Regions from separate parts of the Eubacterium sp. AF34-35BH genome, predicted to be linked through region 2. Evidence: riboswitches for the same ligand, from Rfam matches in the RefSeq annotation. Region 2 holds a riboswitch; the other holds the start of a gene.
The links. A riboswitch is a leader RNA that binds a small molecule or an ion and turns the genes downstream of it on or off. The one in region 2 is predicted to bind FMN.
Positions count from the first base shown of each region.

Region 1: it holds a riboswitch for FMN, as region 2 does, so the genes downstream of both, DWZ69_RS11105 (ECF transporter S component) here and ribD (bifunctional diaminohydroxyphosphoribosylaminopyrimidine deaminase/5-amino-6-(5-phosphoribosylamino)uracil reductase RibD) in region 2, are expected to answer to the same signal.

Region 1 is NZ_QUDZ01000012.1:887-9,373, reverse strand. It holds gene DWZ69_RS11115 (homoserine dehydrogenase) at 16-1,218, shown strand; gene DWZ69_RS11110 (aspartate kinase) at 1,244-2,572, shown strand; FMN riboswitch at 2,681-2,808, shown strand; gene DWZ69_RS11105 (ECF transporter S component) at 3,067-3,678, shown strand; gene tsaE (tRNA (adenosine(37)-N6)-threonylcarbamoyltransferase complex ATPase subunit type 1 TsaE) at 3,910-4,335, shown strand; gene tsaB (tRNA (adenosine(37)-N6)-threonylcarbamoyltransferase complex dimerization subunit type 1 TsaB) at 4,332-5,057, shown strand; gene rimI (ribosomal protein S18-alanine N-acetyltransferase) at 5,231-5,683, shown strand; gene DWZ69_RS11085 (hypothetical protein) at 5,757-5,996, shown strand; gene DWZ69_RS11080 (ribonuclease Z) at 6,154-7,062, shown strand; gene tsaD (tRNA (adenosine(37)-N6)-threonylcarbamoyltransferase complex transferase subunit TsaD) at 7,081-8,100, shown strand; gene ispD (2-C-methyl-D-erythritol 4-phosphate cytidylyltransferase) at 8,097-8,487, shown strand, end outside.
Region 2 is NZ_QUDZ01000006.1:35,498-43,984, forward strand. It holds gene DWZ69_RS08005 (beta-glucoside-specific PTS transporter subunit IIABC) at 1-1,240, shown strand, start outside; gene DWZ69_RS08010 (6-phospho-beta-glucosidase) at 1,257-2,687, shown strand; gene DWZ69_RS08015 (leucine-rich repeat protein) at 3,001-3,954, shown strand; gene DWZ69_RS08020 (leucine-rich repeat domain-containing protein) at 4,152-5,054, shown strand; gene DWZ69_RS08030 (acyltransferase) at 5,407-6,507, shown strand; FMN riboswitch at 6,562-6,676, shown strand; partial or broken gene ribD (bifunctional diaminohydroxyphosphoribosylaminopyrimidine deaminase/5-amino-6-(5-phosphoribosylamino)uracil reductase RibD) at 6,944-8,075, shown strand; gene ribE (riboflavin synthase) at 8,038-8,487, shown strand, end outside.

The DNA.
Region 1 (8,487 bases), on a different contig from region 2:
AATTAAGGAGGAAATATGATAAAGGTAGCAATCTTAGGATACGGAACAGTAGGTTCAGGTGTATTCGAAATTATAAATGAAAATAAAGAGCTTATTACTGCAAATGCAGGTGAAGAAATTGACGTAAAATATGTATTAGATTTAAGAGAATTTCCTGGAGATTCATGTGAAAGCGTTTTAGTACATGATTACAATATTATTTTAAACGATCCTGAAGTAGAAGTAGTAATTGAAGTAATGGGTGGGTTAAAACCAGCTTATGATTTTGTAAAGTCAGCATTATTAGCAAAGAAGAGTGTATGTACATCTAACAAAGAGTTAGTTGCAAAATATGGTGCTGAGCTTATTAAGATTGCTCAGTCAAATAATAGAAACTTCTTATTTGAAGCTGCTGTAGGTGGCGGAATTCCTATTATCCGTCCAATGAACATGCATATTACAGCGGATAAGATTTGTGAAATTACAGGAATATTAAACGGAACAACAAACTATATTCTTACAAAGATGGATAAAGAAGGTGCTGATTTTGACAGCACTTTAAAGAAAGCACAGGAATTAGGTTATGCAGAACGTAATCCTGAAGCAGATATTGAAGGCTATGATGCGGTTAGAAAGATTGCAATTTTAGCTTCATTAGCAAATGGAAAGACAGTTAATTTTGAAGAAATCTACACAGAAGGTATATCAAAAATTACTGCTGAGGACTTTAAGTATGCAAAGAAAATGGGCCGTTCAATTAAGTTATTAGGAAAGTGCAAGAACGAAGATACAGGTATTGTATGTTCAGTAGCACCAAGACTTTTAGCACCTGACCATCCATTATACAACGTTAGTGGTGTAACTAACGGTATTTTAGTACGTGGAAACATGGTAGGTGACCTTGTATTTATCGGCAGTGGTGCAGGCAAACTCCCTACAGCAAGTGCGGTAGTATCTGATGTAGTTGATAGCGTTAGACATTTGAATGTTTCTACAACTGTAATGTGGAAAGAAGAAAAGCTTGAAGTTGAAGATTTTTCAAAATCAAAGAAGAAGTTCTTTGTTAGAACAACAAAGTCAAAAGAAGAAGTTGAGGCTGTATTTGGAAATGTAGAATACATTGCTGCAGGAATTTCAGGAGAAATCGGTTTTGCTACAGAAAAATTAAGCGAACAGGATTTTGATGCAAAAGCTGAAAAATTAGGAAATGTAATCTCTAGAATTAGAATTGAAGGATAATAAAAGATAAATTAGGAGGCAGGTTATGAAAGAAACAAAGGTTGTAAAGTTTGGTGGTAGTTCGCTAGCTGATGCAAACCAGTTTAGAAAAGTTGCAGATATTATTTTAGCAGATCCAACAAGACGTTTTGTTGTTGCATCAGCACCGGGTAAACGTTTTGTAGAAGATATTAAAGTTACAGATATGCTTTATAACTGTTATGAATTAGCTTCAGAAGGTGAAGAATTTGAAGAACAGTTTAATCTTATTAAGGAAAGATATAATGGAATTATTGAAGGCTTAGGCATTCAGGATTTTTCGTTGGACGAAGATTTTGACATTATAAAGGGCGCATTCTCTCATATGGCAGGTAGAGATTATGCAGCCAGTCGTGGTGAATTCTTAAACAGTAAAGTATTAGCCAAATTTTTAGGTTTTGATTTTATTGATGCTGCAAAATATATTTTCTTCAATGAAAGAGGAGAATTTGATTGGGATAAAACATCAGAAAAGTTAGCTCCAAAGCTTGCAAAATCTGAATATGCAGTGATTCCGGGATTTTACGGTTCTATGCCTAACGGAACTATCAAGACATTTTCAAGAGGTGGTTCAGACGTAACAGGTTCAATTGTTGCCAGAGCAGTAGACGCAATGATTTATGAAAACTGGACAGACGTTAGTGGATTTTTAATTTGCGATCCAAGAATTGTAAATAATCCAAGTCCAATTAACACAATCACATACGCAGAACTTAGAGAATTAGCATACATGGGAGCTACTGTTTTACACGAAGATGCTATCTTCCCTGTTAGAGCAGCAGGTATCCCTGTAAATATCAAAAACACAAACTGCCCACAGGATAGAGGAACTATGATTGTTTCAGAAACTGCTGAGCCATGTGAACATATTATTACAGGTATTGCCGGCAAGAAGGGTATGTCAGTAATTAATATTGAAAAGGACAAAATGAATAGCGAAGTAGGCTTTGGTAGAAATGTACTTCGTGCATTGGAAAAGAGCAATGTAAGTTTTGAACATATGCCATCAGGTGTAGACACAATGAGTGTTGTTATTCAGACAGATGCATTAGCAGGAAAGGAAACAGCTATTCTTGACGAAATCCGTTCAAGAGTACATCCTGACCAGTTATTTATTGAAAGTAACCTTGCCCTTATTGCAGTAGTAGGTCGTGGAATGAAGAGTGCCAGAGGTACAGCTGCAATCTTATTCACAGCTTTAGCAGAGGCAAGAGTTAATATTAAAATGATTGACCAGGGATCTTCAGAACTTAACATCATTATCGGTGTAGCAGAAGAAGATTTTGAAGTTGCATTACGTGCAATTTACAATGCATTCATTAAAGTAAAAAAATAAATAAGTAAAAAAGTAATTTTTATTAACGTTAGTATTATGTGAAGAATAAGTTATTAACAAACTTGACAACATAATAACAAAGTATTAACATTAACATGAAAATTAAATAAAGTTCTTCGGGGTAAGGTGCAATTCCTAACCGGCTGTGATTGCTTAAGCATAAGTCAGCGAGCCTATTGGCATGATATGGTGAGAATCCATAACCGACAGTAAAGTCTGGATGAGAGAAGATAGAATATAATTACTGTTACATGCAGTAGTAAAAACAGCAACCGGAGAAATTTTGGTTGCTGTTTTTTTGGCTCTTTGTCAAGCTTGGGGGTAATCACTCACGTAAAGTTGTGTGTGATTTCTTATTAAATAAAAAACGTTACGCTAGGGATTACCACCCCAGCGAAAAGAAAAAAGTTACTAAAGTAACCTGCGCTTGGTGTGTAAAATTTCGCAAGGGACATTCTTTGTTACATTAATGTTATAAATTGGAGGTAATATAAATGAAAAAAACATTTACAACAAAAAACATAGTTTTAATAGCGATGTTTTCAGCATTGGCTTTAGTTTTACACTTATTTGATTTTTCGATTCCTGTAATTGCGCCGGAATTCTATAAATTAGATTTAAGTGAAATTCCTGTACTAATTGGTTCATTTATAATGGGACCATTGGCAGGCGTGTTTATTGAAGCAATAAAAATATTATTAAAATTATTAGTAAAAGGAACATCAACAGCCTACGTTGGAGATTTGGCAAACTTCATAATTGGTTGTGCATTTGTTGTTCCTGCAAGTTTAATATACAAGTATAAGAAAACAAAAATGGGCGCGTTCATTGGAATGGCAGTAGGTACACTTGTAATGGCAGTTGCTGGAATTGCCATTAACTATTGGGTTTTAATTCCTTTTTATGTAAAAGCTTTCGGCATGCCATTAGATGCAATTATTGGAATGGGAGCAAAAATCAACGGAGCTATTTCTAACAAATTTACATTCGTCCTTATTTGTGTAGGACCGTTTAATATTTTAAAAGCTGTAATCGACAGTTTAATCACAGCCGTTGTCTACAAAAGAATCAGTTCATTTATAAAAGAGATTGGTTCAAAAAAATAAAAATATTGACTTTAAAAAAATAAGTATATGGCTAAATCAAAACACAATCGTCAAATTAAAACATAGAAAAATTTGAAAAACACAGAAATATTGTTTATACTAATCAGTATGGCATATTTCTGTGCTTTTTAATGCAATAGAAATTTCAAAGAATAATATGTCACAAAAAGCATTACGCTAGGATGTACCCTAGTATGAAAACAAAGTTAACCTAAATATATTGGAGGATAGATGATATACGAAACAAATTCCGAAAAGGAAACTTTTGAATTAGGAAAAAATCTGGGTGAGCAAGCAAAGGCTGGTCAGATTTTTTGCCTAAATGGAGATTTAGGAGTTGGAAAAACTGTGTTTACTCAGGGATTTGCAAAGGGACTTGGCATTGAAGAAAACGTCAACAGTCCAACATTTACAATTATACAGGTATACGAGGAGGGGAGAATTCCTTTATATCATTTTGACGTATATAGAATTGGTGATCCTGAAGAAATGTATGAAATCGGATACGAGGAATACTTTTTCGGAGAAGGCGTATGCCTCATAGAATGGTCAAAATTAATAGATGAATTAATACCCGAGGAAGCAATAAATATTGAAATAGATAAAAATCTTGAAAAAGGATTAGACTATAGAAAGATTACAGTGGAGGGACTATGAGAATATTAGCAATAGACAGCTCTGCAATGGTAGCAACAGTTGCCGTAACAACAGATGGAGTTTTAAATGCAGAATATACAATTAATCACAAAAAAACACATTCTCAAACATTGCTACCAATGATAGATGAAATGTGTAAAACAATTGAACTTGATATGAAAACAGTAGATGCTATAGCAATATCAGGAGGTCCCGGTTCTTACACAGGACTTAGAATAGGTAGTGCCACAGCAAAAGGCTTCGGCTTGGCGCTTGGTATTCCAATCATAAATATTCCAACAATGGACGCTTTGGCGTACAATATGTTTTCGTCACAGTATATTGTTTGTCCAATTATGGATGCGAGACGAGGACAGGTTTATACAGGAATTTATCAATTTGAAGGCACAGAAATGCAAACAATAAAAGAACAGTGCATTATGATGCTTGAGGACTTAATTGAAGAATTAGATAAAACAGGTAAAGCTGTGATTTTCCTTGGCGATGGTGTTGAAAAAGGAAAAGAAATTATTGACGCCCAAATGAAGTCAGAGCATTACTATGCACCTGCATCTATGAATGGACAGAAAGCTTCAAGTGTGGCAGCCCTTGGTGAAATCTATTATGCTCAGGGAAAAATTGAAAAAGCGGCAGACCATAAACCTGAATATTTAAGATTATCTCAGGCAGAGAGAGAACTTAAAGAAAAATTAGCCAAAGAAAAAGCGCAGGCAGAAAAATAAATCTGTGTGAAAAGAAATAAAACAAAAAATTAATTAAAATACAACAGAGATTAATAATGAAAAAAGATAAAAATTTTAATTAAAATTAAGCAGAACAAAATTTCGTAGTGAAAATACAAAAAGTAAGAATTAGGCTGAAGTATAAAATATAATATAAAGAGTAGGACTAAAATATGGAACAGGAAAAAATAACAATTAGAAAAATGAACATAGAGGATATTCCTGCTGTTTTTGAAATTGAACAAAGCATATTTTCTATTCCCTGGTCTGAAAAATCATTTAAAGATTCTCTGGAAAGTGAAAATACCAATTTTGTAGTAGCTTTGTGCAATGATGAAATTGTAGGCTACATTGGTATGTATGTATTTGGAGAAGAGGCTGATATATCAAATGTTGCAGTCTCTCTTAAACACAGAAGAAAGCATATTGCCCAGAATATGCTTGACTATATCTTTGATTGGTCACAAAATAAAAAAATAAAAAATCTCACTTTAGAAGTAAGAGAAACTAATGTGCCCGCAATAAAACTATATGAAAAGAATGGTTTTAAGGAGGCCGGCATTAGAAAAGATTATTACGAAAAACCAAAAGAAAATGCAGTTATAATGTGGAAACAAAATCTATAAAATACATTACTTTCCACTATTATTTTACGTGTGAAACCTATAAAATAAAAAATATTTATTTTAGGAGGAAGTTATGAGAAGATACGAAGATGAAAAATTAGTGGAAGTGACTTGCAATAAATGTGGGAAGAAATTAATCGTAGAAAATGAAATTATAAAAGAAGGCAATTTTACTGTAGAATATAAATGGAACTATTTTTCAAACAAAGATGGAAGAGAACATTTTTTTGATTTGTGCGAAGAATGTTACGACAAAATAACGGGAGAATTTTTAATCCCTGTAGACGACAGGGAATATAAAGAATTGTTATAGAAATTCTGATTTCAGATAGCAACAAAGAATATAAAGCGTTATTGTGAAAATTCTAATTTCTGAGAATGACAGGAAAAATAAAGAACTTATTTGGAATTCCTGTAGGTAGTAAAAATAAAAAGTAACTGTAGAATTGCAGAAAAGAAAGAGGAAGAGAATGTTAGACGTATGTTTGTTAGGTACAGGAGGAATGATGCCAATTCCCAGAAGATGGCTGACATCTTTAATGTGCAGATATAATGGAAGTAACATATTAATTGATTGTGGGGAGGGTACACAGGTTGCAGTGAAACAGAAGGGATGGACCTTTAAACCAATTGATGTAATATGCATAACACACTATCATGCTGATCACATAAGTGGACTTCCGGGCCTGTTGCTTACTATGGGAAATGCTGAAAGAAAAGAGCCACTTACAATGATTGGACCAAAAGGTTTGGAAAGAGTTGTAAGGGCACTTAGAACAATTGCACCTGAACTTCCTTTTGATATAAAGTTTATTGAATTATCAGAAGATTTGGAGACAATTCAGTTTGAAGAATACAGAATAAAAGCTTTTAAGGTAAAACATAGCATAACATGTTACGGATATTCAATTGAAGTGGACAGAAGCGGAAAGTTTGATGCCACAAAAGCAAAAGAACTGGATATACCAATAAAAAAATGGAGTCTTTTACAAAAAGGTGAAACAGTTGAGGCAGACGGCCGGGTTTTCACACCTGATATGGTAATGGGACCCCCACGAAAAGGTTTAAAAGTAACATATGCAACTGACACAAGACCTGTTGCAAACATTGCTAAAGCTGCAAAAGATGCAGATTTATTTGTGTGCGAAGGAATGTATGGAGAACCTGATAAAGAAGAAAAAGCGAAAGAACACAAACATATGACTTTTGTGGAAGCTGCAAACATCGCAAAAGAAGCCAATCCAAAAGAAATGTGGCTGACACACTACAGCCCATCTCTTGTAAAACCATGGCTTTATTTAGATACGGTTACAGACATTTTCCCAAATGCAAAGACAGGAAAAGATGGGATGTCTGTTGATTTAATGTTTGAAGATTAGAAAAGTAGAGGTATTGTTTTGAAAGATATAAAAATATTAGCAATTGAAAGTTCGTGTGACGAAACAGCAGCAGCAGTTGTTGTTAATGGAAGAGAAGCGCTATCTAACGTCATATCTTCACAAATAGATTTACATACATTATATGGAGGCGTAGTACCTGAAATAGCTTCAAGAAAACATATTGAAAACATTAACTATGTTATCGAGAAGGCTTTATCAGATGCTAAAACAACATTAGATGAAATTGATGCAATAGGAGTTACATACGGACCAGGGTTAGTAGGCGCACTTTTAGTGGGAGTAGCGGAAGCGAAAGCTATATGTTTTGCTAAAGATATTCCTTTAGTTGGAGTACATCATATTGAAGGACATATTTGCGCCAATTATGTGGAAAACAAAGAGTTAGAACCACCATTTGTATGCCTTGTTGTATCGGGTGGACATACTCACCTTGTTGTGGTAGAAGATTATGGCAAGTATAAGATTCTTGGAAAAACAAGAGACGATGCCGCAGGAGAAGCCTTTGACAAAGTGGCAAGAGCAATAGGCTTAGGATATCCAGGTGGTCCTAAAATAGATAAAATTTCAAAGGATGGAAATCCACATGCATACGAATTTCCTAGGGCAAAAATAACTGACAGTGTATATGACTTTAGTTTCAGCGGTTTGAAATCTGCTGTACTAAATCAGCTTAACTTGTCAAAAATGAAAGGCGAAGAAATTAATCCTGCAGACGTGGCTGCATCATTCCAAAATTGCGTGGTGGATACCTTGGTAACACGTGCAATGCATGCACTTGAAGAAACAGGCATGAAAAAGTTTGCAATAGCAGGTGGGGTGGCTTCAAATACAGCCATTAGAAAAGCCTTTAAGGAAGAATGTGAAAAACGTAATGTAGAATTTTATCATCCATCACCTATTTTATGTACAGACAATGCTGTTATGATTGGCTCTGCAGCATATTATGAATATATTAATGGAGTTCGTTCCGGTTGGGACTTAAATGCAATACCAAATTTAAAATTAGGAGAAAGATAATGAAAATATCAGCTATTGTACTTGCAGCAGGAAGTGGCAGTAGAATGCAAAGCAGTAAAAAGAAACAGTTTATGGAAATAAAAGGGAAGCCTCTTGTATGGTATTCCCTTTTTGCGTTTGAAAAATATGGAGTAGATGAAATCATACTTGTAACAGGTTCGGAAGATATAGACTTTTGCAAAAAAGAAATAGTAGAAAAATATAATTTTACAAAAGTAAAAGACATTGTAGCCGGCGGAAAAGAAAGATACGAATCAGTGTATAACGGTTTAAAACATATATCAGGAGACATTGTACTTATTCACGATGGCGCCAGACCTGTATTAACAAATGAAATAATAGAAAGAGGCATTAATGGCGCAATAAAAGATAATGCCTGTGTTGTTG
Region 2 (8,487 bases):
GCTTTTAAGCTATACATCATCAGTAATCCCAATTATTTTATCAATTTGGATTGCATCATACGTACAGAAATTTTTCGATAAATATTTACCAATCGTTATTAGAAACTTATTTACACCAATGTTTACAATAGCAATTATGGTTCCACTTACTTTATTAGCATTTGGACCAATTGGAAATACAATTGGTGGAGCAATTGGTGGTATTTACAATACATTATACAATTTAAGTCCTATAGTTGCCGGACTTGTAGTAGGTGGCTTATGGGAAGTTCTTGTAATTTTCGGTGTTCACTGGGGAATTACACCTGTAACAGTAGGAAACTACGCGAACTTAGGTTATGACACATTTACAGGACTTCAGGCATCAGCCGTATTTTCACAGGCAGGTGCAACATTTGGAGTTTTCCTTAAGACAAAAAATAAAGACATGAAGGGTGTTTCAGCATCAGCAGCAATTACAGGACTTTTCGGTATTACAGAACCTGCAATTTATGGTGTCAATTTAAGATTAAAGAAACCAATGATTTGTGGCTGTATTGCCGGTGCAGTTGGTGGTGCTATTGGTGGAGCTTTCCATGCAGTGTCATGGAGCTACAATATGCCTGGTATTGCTACATTACCTGCTTACTTTAAGGCTGGTCATTTAACACCATTTATCGGTTTGGTAATTTCAATTGTCGTAGCATTCGTGCTTGGTGCAGTGCTTACATACATTGTTGGTTTTGAAGATGAAGCAGATGATGAAACAAAGGAAATTGAAACATCAAATGAAACAACAGAAACAAATGGTGAGGCTACAAGTGAATTTGTAGCACCTGTAACAGGAAATGTTATTCCTGTAAATCAGGTAAAAGACGAAGCTTTTGCTTCAGAAGCAATGGGAAAAGGTGTAGGAATTGAACCTGAAAATGGAAAAGTATATGCACCTTTTGATGGTAATGTTGACGCAGTATTTCCAACAGGCCATTTAGTAGGCTTATCAGATGGAAATGGTGCAGAAGTATTAATTCACATTGGTGTTGATACAGTAAAGCTTGAAGGAAAAGGTTTTAAAACTTATGTTTCACAGGGAGATAAAGTCAAGAAAGGTGACTTACTTGTGGAATTTGACGTGGAACTTCTTAAGAAAGAAGGCTACGATGCAACAGTTATGTTTATAACAACTGATACATCAAAGGATGTTCAGGTTTTATCAGGAAGAAAGGAAGCTGTTAAGGATATTGCATTTTTAACAGTATAATTGAGAGGAGTTAGATATGGGCGTGTTACCAAAAGATTTTTTATGGGGTGGAGCTGTTGCCGCGCACCAGGTGGAAGGTGGATGGAATAAAGGAGGCAAAGGTGTAAGTATAGCCGATGTTTTAACAGCCGGAGCTCATGGTGTAGATAGGAAAATCACAGACGGAGTACAAGATGGATATTATTATCCAAATCATGAAGCAGTAGATTTTTACGGGCACTATAAGGAAGACATAAAGTTATTTGCTGAAATGGGATTCAAGTGTTTTCGTACTTCAATTGCCTGGACAAGAATTTTCCCAAATGGGGATGATGAACAGGCAAATGAAGAGGGATTAAAATTCTATGACAATCTTTTTGATGAACTACTAAAATACGGAATTGAGCCGGTGGTAACACTATCTCATTTCGAAATGCCATATCATCTTGTGAAAGAGTACGGGGGCTGGAAAAATCGAAAAGTTATCGATTTTTTTGTAAAGTACTCACTAACCGTTATGGAAAGATATAAAAACAAAGTAAAATATTGGATGACTTTTAACGAAATTAATAACCAGAAGAACTATGAGTATCCACTTTTCGGATATACTTGCTCAGGTGTGATTTTCAATAATGAAAAGCATCCTGAAGAATGTATGTATCAGGTGGTACATCACGAATTAGTGGCAAGTGCCATGGTAGTAAAAGAAGGACATAAAATTAATCCTGATTTTAAGATTGGCTGTATGATGGCGTGTGTTCCATTATATCCATATTCATGTAAACCGGAAGATATGATGTATTCAGTTGAAGCAATGCATGACCGCTATTTATTTGGTGATGTTCATGTAAGAGGCGAATACCCATCTTATGTATGGCCTGAGTGGAAAAAGAAAAACATTCACGTTCAAATGGAAGAAGGAGACAGGGAGATATTAAAAGAAGGCACTGTTGACTTTGTAGGATTAAGTTACTATATGACAAATGCTGTAAAAGCCGACCATGTTGCAGATGGAAATGGTGTAGATGGCTTCCCTGGAAGCGTTCCAAATCCTTATGTAAAAACAAGTGATTGGGGCTGGCAGATTGATCCAATTGGACTTAGATATGCACTTAATTTGTTATATGAAAGATATCAGGTGCCACTATTTATTGTGGAAAATGGATTTGGCGCAATTGATACTGTAAATGAAGACGGAACAATCGATGATGATTACAGAATAGCTTACTTAAAAGCTCACATTGAAGAAATGAAAAAAGCTGTAATTGACGATGGGGTAGAACTTATGGGGTACACACCATGGGGCTGTATTGACTGTGTTTCATTTACAACAGGAGAAATGAAAAAACGTTACGGATTTATCTATGTTGACAAAGATAATGAAGGTAATGGCACACTAAAACGAAGCAAAAAGAAGTCATTTGACTGGTACAAAAAGGTAATAGCTTCCAATGGTGAAGAATTATAATAAAACATAGTAGTAATCGAAGGGACTGTACTTTAACAGCTTGAAAATGTTAAGGCACAGTCTTTTTTTTTACCTTTTTATTTGCTAAACTTTTAATTTGCTAATGCAATAAATAGTAAAAATCCTACGTTTAAAAGTATATAGATAAAATAATGTGAAAACTCTTGCACCGTTATTTGAATTAATTAAAAAAAATGTATAATGTAAATAGAGTATGAAGTAATTAAAACAATGTAGAACAATTTAAGCGAAGAAAAGATTACTTACATATTTAGCAAGTAATCTTTTCTTTTTTCTCAAAGGAGGTTTTTTTATGAAACAAAAACTATGTAAAGTAACAATGATATTTAGTATATTGGTAACAACAATATTATTTGGGATTAGTGTTAGTGCAAATGATAATATTACTAATATTGAAGATGTAAAAGGACATGGAACATCATACGATAAGATTTATATTGATGAAAATTATCGTGGTGATGCAGTGTACAACACAAAATACCAATATGTAGATTGTAAAAAAGAGTTTGTAGTGGCAGAAGGAAATTCAAAATATAAGGCTATAGACGGGGTGCTTTATTCAAAAGATGGAAAGATTTTATATTATTTTCCAAGAAGTAAATCACAGTCATACAAGTTAATTACAAGTGCCGAAGTTATAGAAAATAAGGCTTTTTATAATTGTACATCATTGAAAAAGATTGATTTAAATAAAGCAAAAAAAATAAATTCTAATGGAATTTCACAATGCAAAAATCTAAAAGAGATTGTGTCAAATAATATTAGCAGAATTGAAGAACAGGGTATAAATAATACCGCAATAAAGCAAATAAAGTTAAATCAGAAGGCAAAGCTGGATATACGTGCTGTAGACAGCAATATTTTAATAAAAACTAATAAAAAATTTAAAGAAATAAAGCCATATGTATATAGCTGTAATAGATGGTATAAGATTTCAAAAGCAAAAGGCTATGATGTTAAGAGCGTAATATATAGTGGATTTAAACCAAAAGACAAGAAAATTGTAAGGGCAAAAACATCAAAAAATGTCTATGACAAGAAAATAAGAAAAAAAGTTTTAAATAAATTTAGAGAATTAAATTACGACTTTAGATATGACAAAAATTTAAAAATAGATTTTTTTTCGGAGTATAAGCACTATTTTATAAAAACAAAGGTAAGGGCCTATAAATACATAAAGAATAAAAAAGTGTATACAAAGTGGAGTGATTATATGGTTTATGATTCATGGCATGATGCAGATTAAAGGAGGAGAAAGTTATGAAAAAATTCTTACTAATATTATTAGCGTTTACTATGTGTTTTCAGGTAAATATTGTAGGTGCCAGCGAGAATACAGGCGGTGAAGTGAGCATAGATAAAATTTAGCATGGCTCAGATTACAGAGTAATAACAATAGACAAAAATTATACCGGAAGTATAGATGAAATTTGGCATTGGACAATGAATAGCATTGAAAGTGTAAATGTTGATAAAGACAATCCTAAGTATATGTCAGAAGATGGAATTTTATTTTCAAAAGACAAAAAGACTATACTTTATTATCCAAGACAAAAGAATATTGGTGGTAGCTATACCATCCCTGAAACAGTTGAGAAAATAGCGGAACATGCATTTAATAATGCACAGTTGAAAACTATCAAAATGGAAGACAACATTACTTCAATAGGTACTTATGCATTTGCCGGTTGCGGAGTTGTAGATATAACGGTTCCTAAGAAAGTTAAAGTGATAGCAGAACATGCATTTGCAGGAAGTTACATAAAGAATATCGACTTAAATAATGTAAACAAAATAAAAGACTATGCATTTTCAGAATGTAATTATCTAACAAAAATCAATTTAAAAAATGTTAAAGATGTTGGAAAAGAGGCTTTTGCAAACTGTGGCAAACTTAAGACAGTTAAAGGTCCTAAAGTAAAAAACATTGGAAAAAATGCTTTCTACACAGCCAAAGTAAAGAAAATTTATTTGCCCAATTCAGTGAAAATGGCTGAAAGAGCATTGAATACTGTTACAAAAATAAGCTACACTAAATCTTTTAAAAAGATAAAGCCTTATATGTTATATCCATTTACTTGGAATGATGTTGACACAGCTAAAGGTTATCAGGTAAAAATAACTATTAGTAGTAAAAAGAATAAAAAAATCAAAAAGACTTTTGTGGAGAAAACTAAAAAAAGTTACATTCCAAGTTATGGTAAACTTGACAGAAAAATGGGCAAGTTTGTAAGCAAAAATAAAATTGCACCTAAAGACGTAAAAAGCATATTCCAATATAGAGCGTATAGAAAAAAAGGTGGCAAGACATTGTACACAAAATGGAGCAATGTTGTGAAATTATAAAGATAGCTTATAAAGAGAGTGTATTAATAACTAATAATATAAATTTTAAATTTATATTGATAATTAGAAGCTCTGGAAATGTATTTCCAGAGCTTTGTTATATAATAAGAAATTCCTTCAAAATTTCTTATTATATAAAAAACGTTCCACTATGGATGCCCACTCGCGCGAAAGGAAAAATGTTGCTAAAGCAACACGCACTCGGTGCGTAGAATGTCGTAAGCGACATCCTTTCTTGTAGAAATTTGAAATTTGGTGTTATTAGCTGGTGTTTCTAAGAATTTATTGAACATAGACTATTGTGTGTTATAATTAAAGATAATTGTCAAAATTTAGGAGGGAAGAGTGAAAAATGGAAATAAAAAAAATGAGAAAATCAAATATAGAGTTGTTGAGAATTGTTTTGATTATAATGGTAATAGCACATCATTATGTGGTAAATTCCGGTATAAAAGCGTTCTTTACACCAGCTAAAATGTCAGCAAAAATGATAGGGATAGAAATATTCGGATGTGGTGGAAAGATTGCTATTGATGGCTTTATAATCATAACAGGTTTTTTTATGTGTAAACAATCAGTCACATTATTAAAGTGGTGTAATTTGGTTGTGAAATATGCTTTTTACTTTCTGGTAATTAATGGGGCTTTTCTGATTGCAGGATATTATCCTTTAGGAAAATATAATCTGTTGTATGGATTTGTTCCTTTTATAAAAAACTATGGAACAGGATATGATAGTTTTGTAGCTTTATATTTGGCATTATTTTTGTTGATTCCTTTTATTAATAAGCTTATAAATGCTATGAATAAAAAGGAAATGATTATATTACTATCTATTTTAATAGCATTATATTCTATTTTTAGCACGTTCTTTTTTCAGATAGACAGTGAGGGATATTTATTTGTTAGAGACAATTTTGAAGGATTGGGATGGTACATTACAGTATATTTAATTGGGGCTTTTATAAGAAAATATGGTAATAAAAAATGGGATAATTTTAGAGTGGGATTAGTAGGCACAATTATTTCTGCTGTAGTAATATGTATTAGCATCTATGTGTTTAATTACACAATGAAAATTGATATATATCATTTTGTCATTGGAGCTAATAAATTTATGGCTATTACAATGGCAATTATGTTATTTATCTTATTTAAGAACATAAATATTAAAAATAGCAAAATAATTAATACATTGTCAAAAACAACATTCGGTATTTTATTGATACATGCTAACAGTGACACGATGAGATACTTTTTATGGAATGATATTATCAAGTGTCCGGAAAAGTATTTGGAAGGTGGAGCAATGTTAATAGTGAGTGCAATCACAAGTGTTATTTTGATTTTTATTGTATGTGCGTGCATAGACATTATATGTGAAAAATTTTTGAATAAGGTAGTAATTAGCAAATTAAGGAATATAAAAATATTAAACAAGGAATTGTATTAAAAAATAAAGTTGACATTTAGATATATGTAGAGTATAGTCTTAAATGAAAATTGAATAAATCTTCAGGGCAGGGTGCGATTCCCTACCGGTGGTAAAGCCCACGAGCCGGAAGGCATGATTCGGTGAAACTCCGAAGCCGACAGTAAAGTCTGGATGAAAGAAGATATGGAATAAATTTAAAATTTATATTGATAGTTATATGCTCTGGAAAGATATTTCCAGAGTTTTTTTTGAATAATAATATGTTTGGCAGATATGTTCAAAATTAGTAATTATCATATAGCAAATTTAAAATGAAATAATGTTAATAATTACTTCAATAATTTACTTAAATGTTAATCAGTATTAACAAGAATTAATTAAGTAACTTAGATTATTCGAAAGCCCTGAGCATATGCTCAGGGCTTTTCGATTATAAAAAATCAGGAGGTGAAAAATGAATTCTGAATATTATATGAGAATGGCACTGGATTTAGCAAAAAAAGGAATGGGTTATACATCGCCGAATCCAATGGTAGGTGCCGTTATTGTGAAAAATGGAAAAGTTATTGGCAAAGGCTACCACCACAAGTATGGTGACTTGCATGCGGAAAGAGATGCTCTTGCAAACGCCACTGATGATGTGACCGGAGCTACCATGTATGTTACATTGGAGCCTTGTTGTCACAAAGGAAAACAGCCACCATGTGTTGATGCAATTATTCAGGCTGGTATAAAGAAAGTTTGTGTAGGTTCAGATGATCCTAATCCATTAGTAGCAGGCAAAGGAATTAAGATTTTACAGGATAATGGAATAGAAGTTGAACCCCATATTTTAAAAGAAGAATGTGACAGTTTAAATAAAGTTTTTTTCCACTATATTCAAACAAAAACACCGTATGTAATTTTAAAATATGCAATGACTATTGATGGGAAAATTGCTACTTACACAGGAGAGTCTAAGTGGATTACAGGGGAAAAAGCCAGAGAGCATGTACATAATAATAGACATAGATACAGTGGAATTATGGTAGGGGTTAAAACAGTGTTGGAAGATAATCCAATGCTTACCTGCAGAATCCCTGAAGGTGTAAATCCAACAAGAATTATATGTGATACTAATTTAAGAACACCTATTGAATCGAATATTGTACAGTCAGCAAAAGATATTCAAACAATAATTGCAACGGGAAATGTTGAAGAAGAAAAGGTGAAAATTTATGAAGAGCTAGGATGCAAAATTCTTCAGCTACCTGATGAAAATGGCAAAGTAAGTTTGGAAAGCCTGATGAAAAAAATAGGGGAGATGAATATTGACAGTGTCATTGTTGAAGGTGGTGGAACTCTTAACTGGTCAATGGTATCCAAGGGACTTGTTAATAAAACAGAAATTTACATTGCACCTAAAATTTTTGGCGGGAAAGATGCCAAGACACCGGTTGAAGGACAGGGATTTAAGTTGCCAGCCGAAAGCTTAAAACTTGAAAAAAGTAAGGTCAGCATTCTTGGTGAAGATATTTTAATTGAAAGTTACATAAAGGAGTGAGGCTAATGTTTACAGGAATTATAGAGGAAATGGGGACTGTTAAAACCATAAGAAAATCTGCCAACTCAGCAATATTAACTATTAGTGCTACAAAAGTTTTAGAAGAAACAAAAATTGGTGACAGCATTGCAGTAAATGGAATTTGCTTAACAGTAACTGAAATAGAAAGTCAGTTTTTCAAAGCTGATGTAATGCATGAAACTTTGAGACGTTCATCTTTAAATAATCTGAAAACCGGCAGTAGGGTAAATTTAGAAAGAGCAATGGCTGCTAATGGACGATTTGGTGGTCACATAGTTTCAGGTCATGTGGATGGTGTAGGCACAATCGCAAAAATAGAAAAAGACGATAATGCAATTTGGTACACCATTAAGACAGCCCCTACAATACTTAAATATATCGTAGAAAAAGGTTCCATAACAATAGACGGAATCAGCCTTACTGTTGCAAAAGTG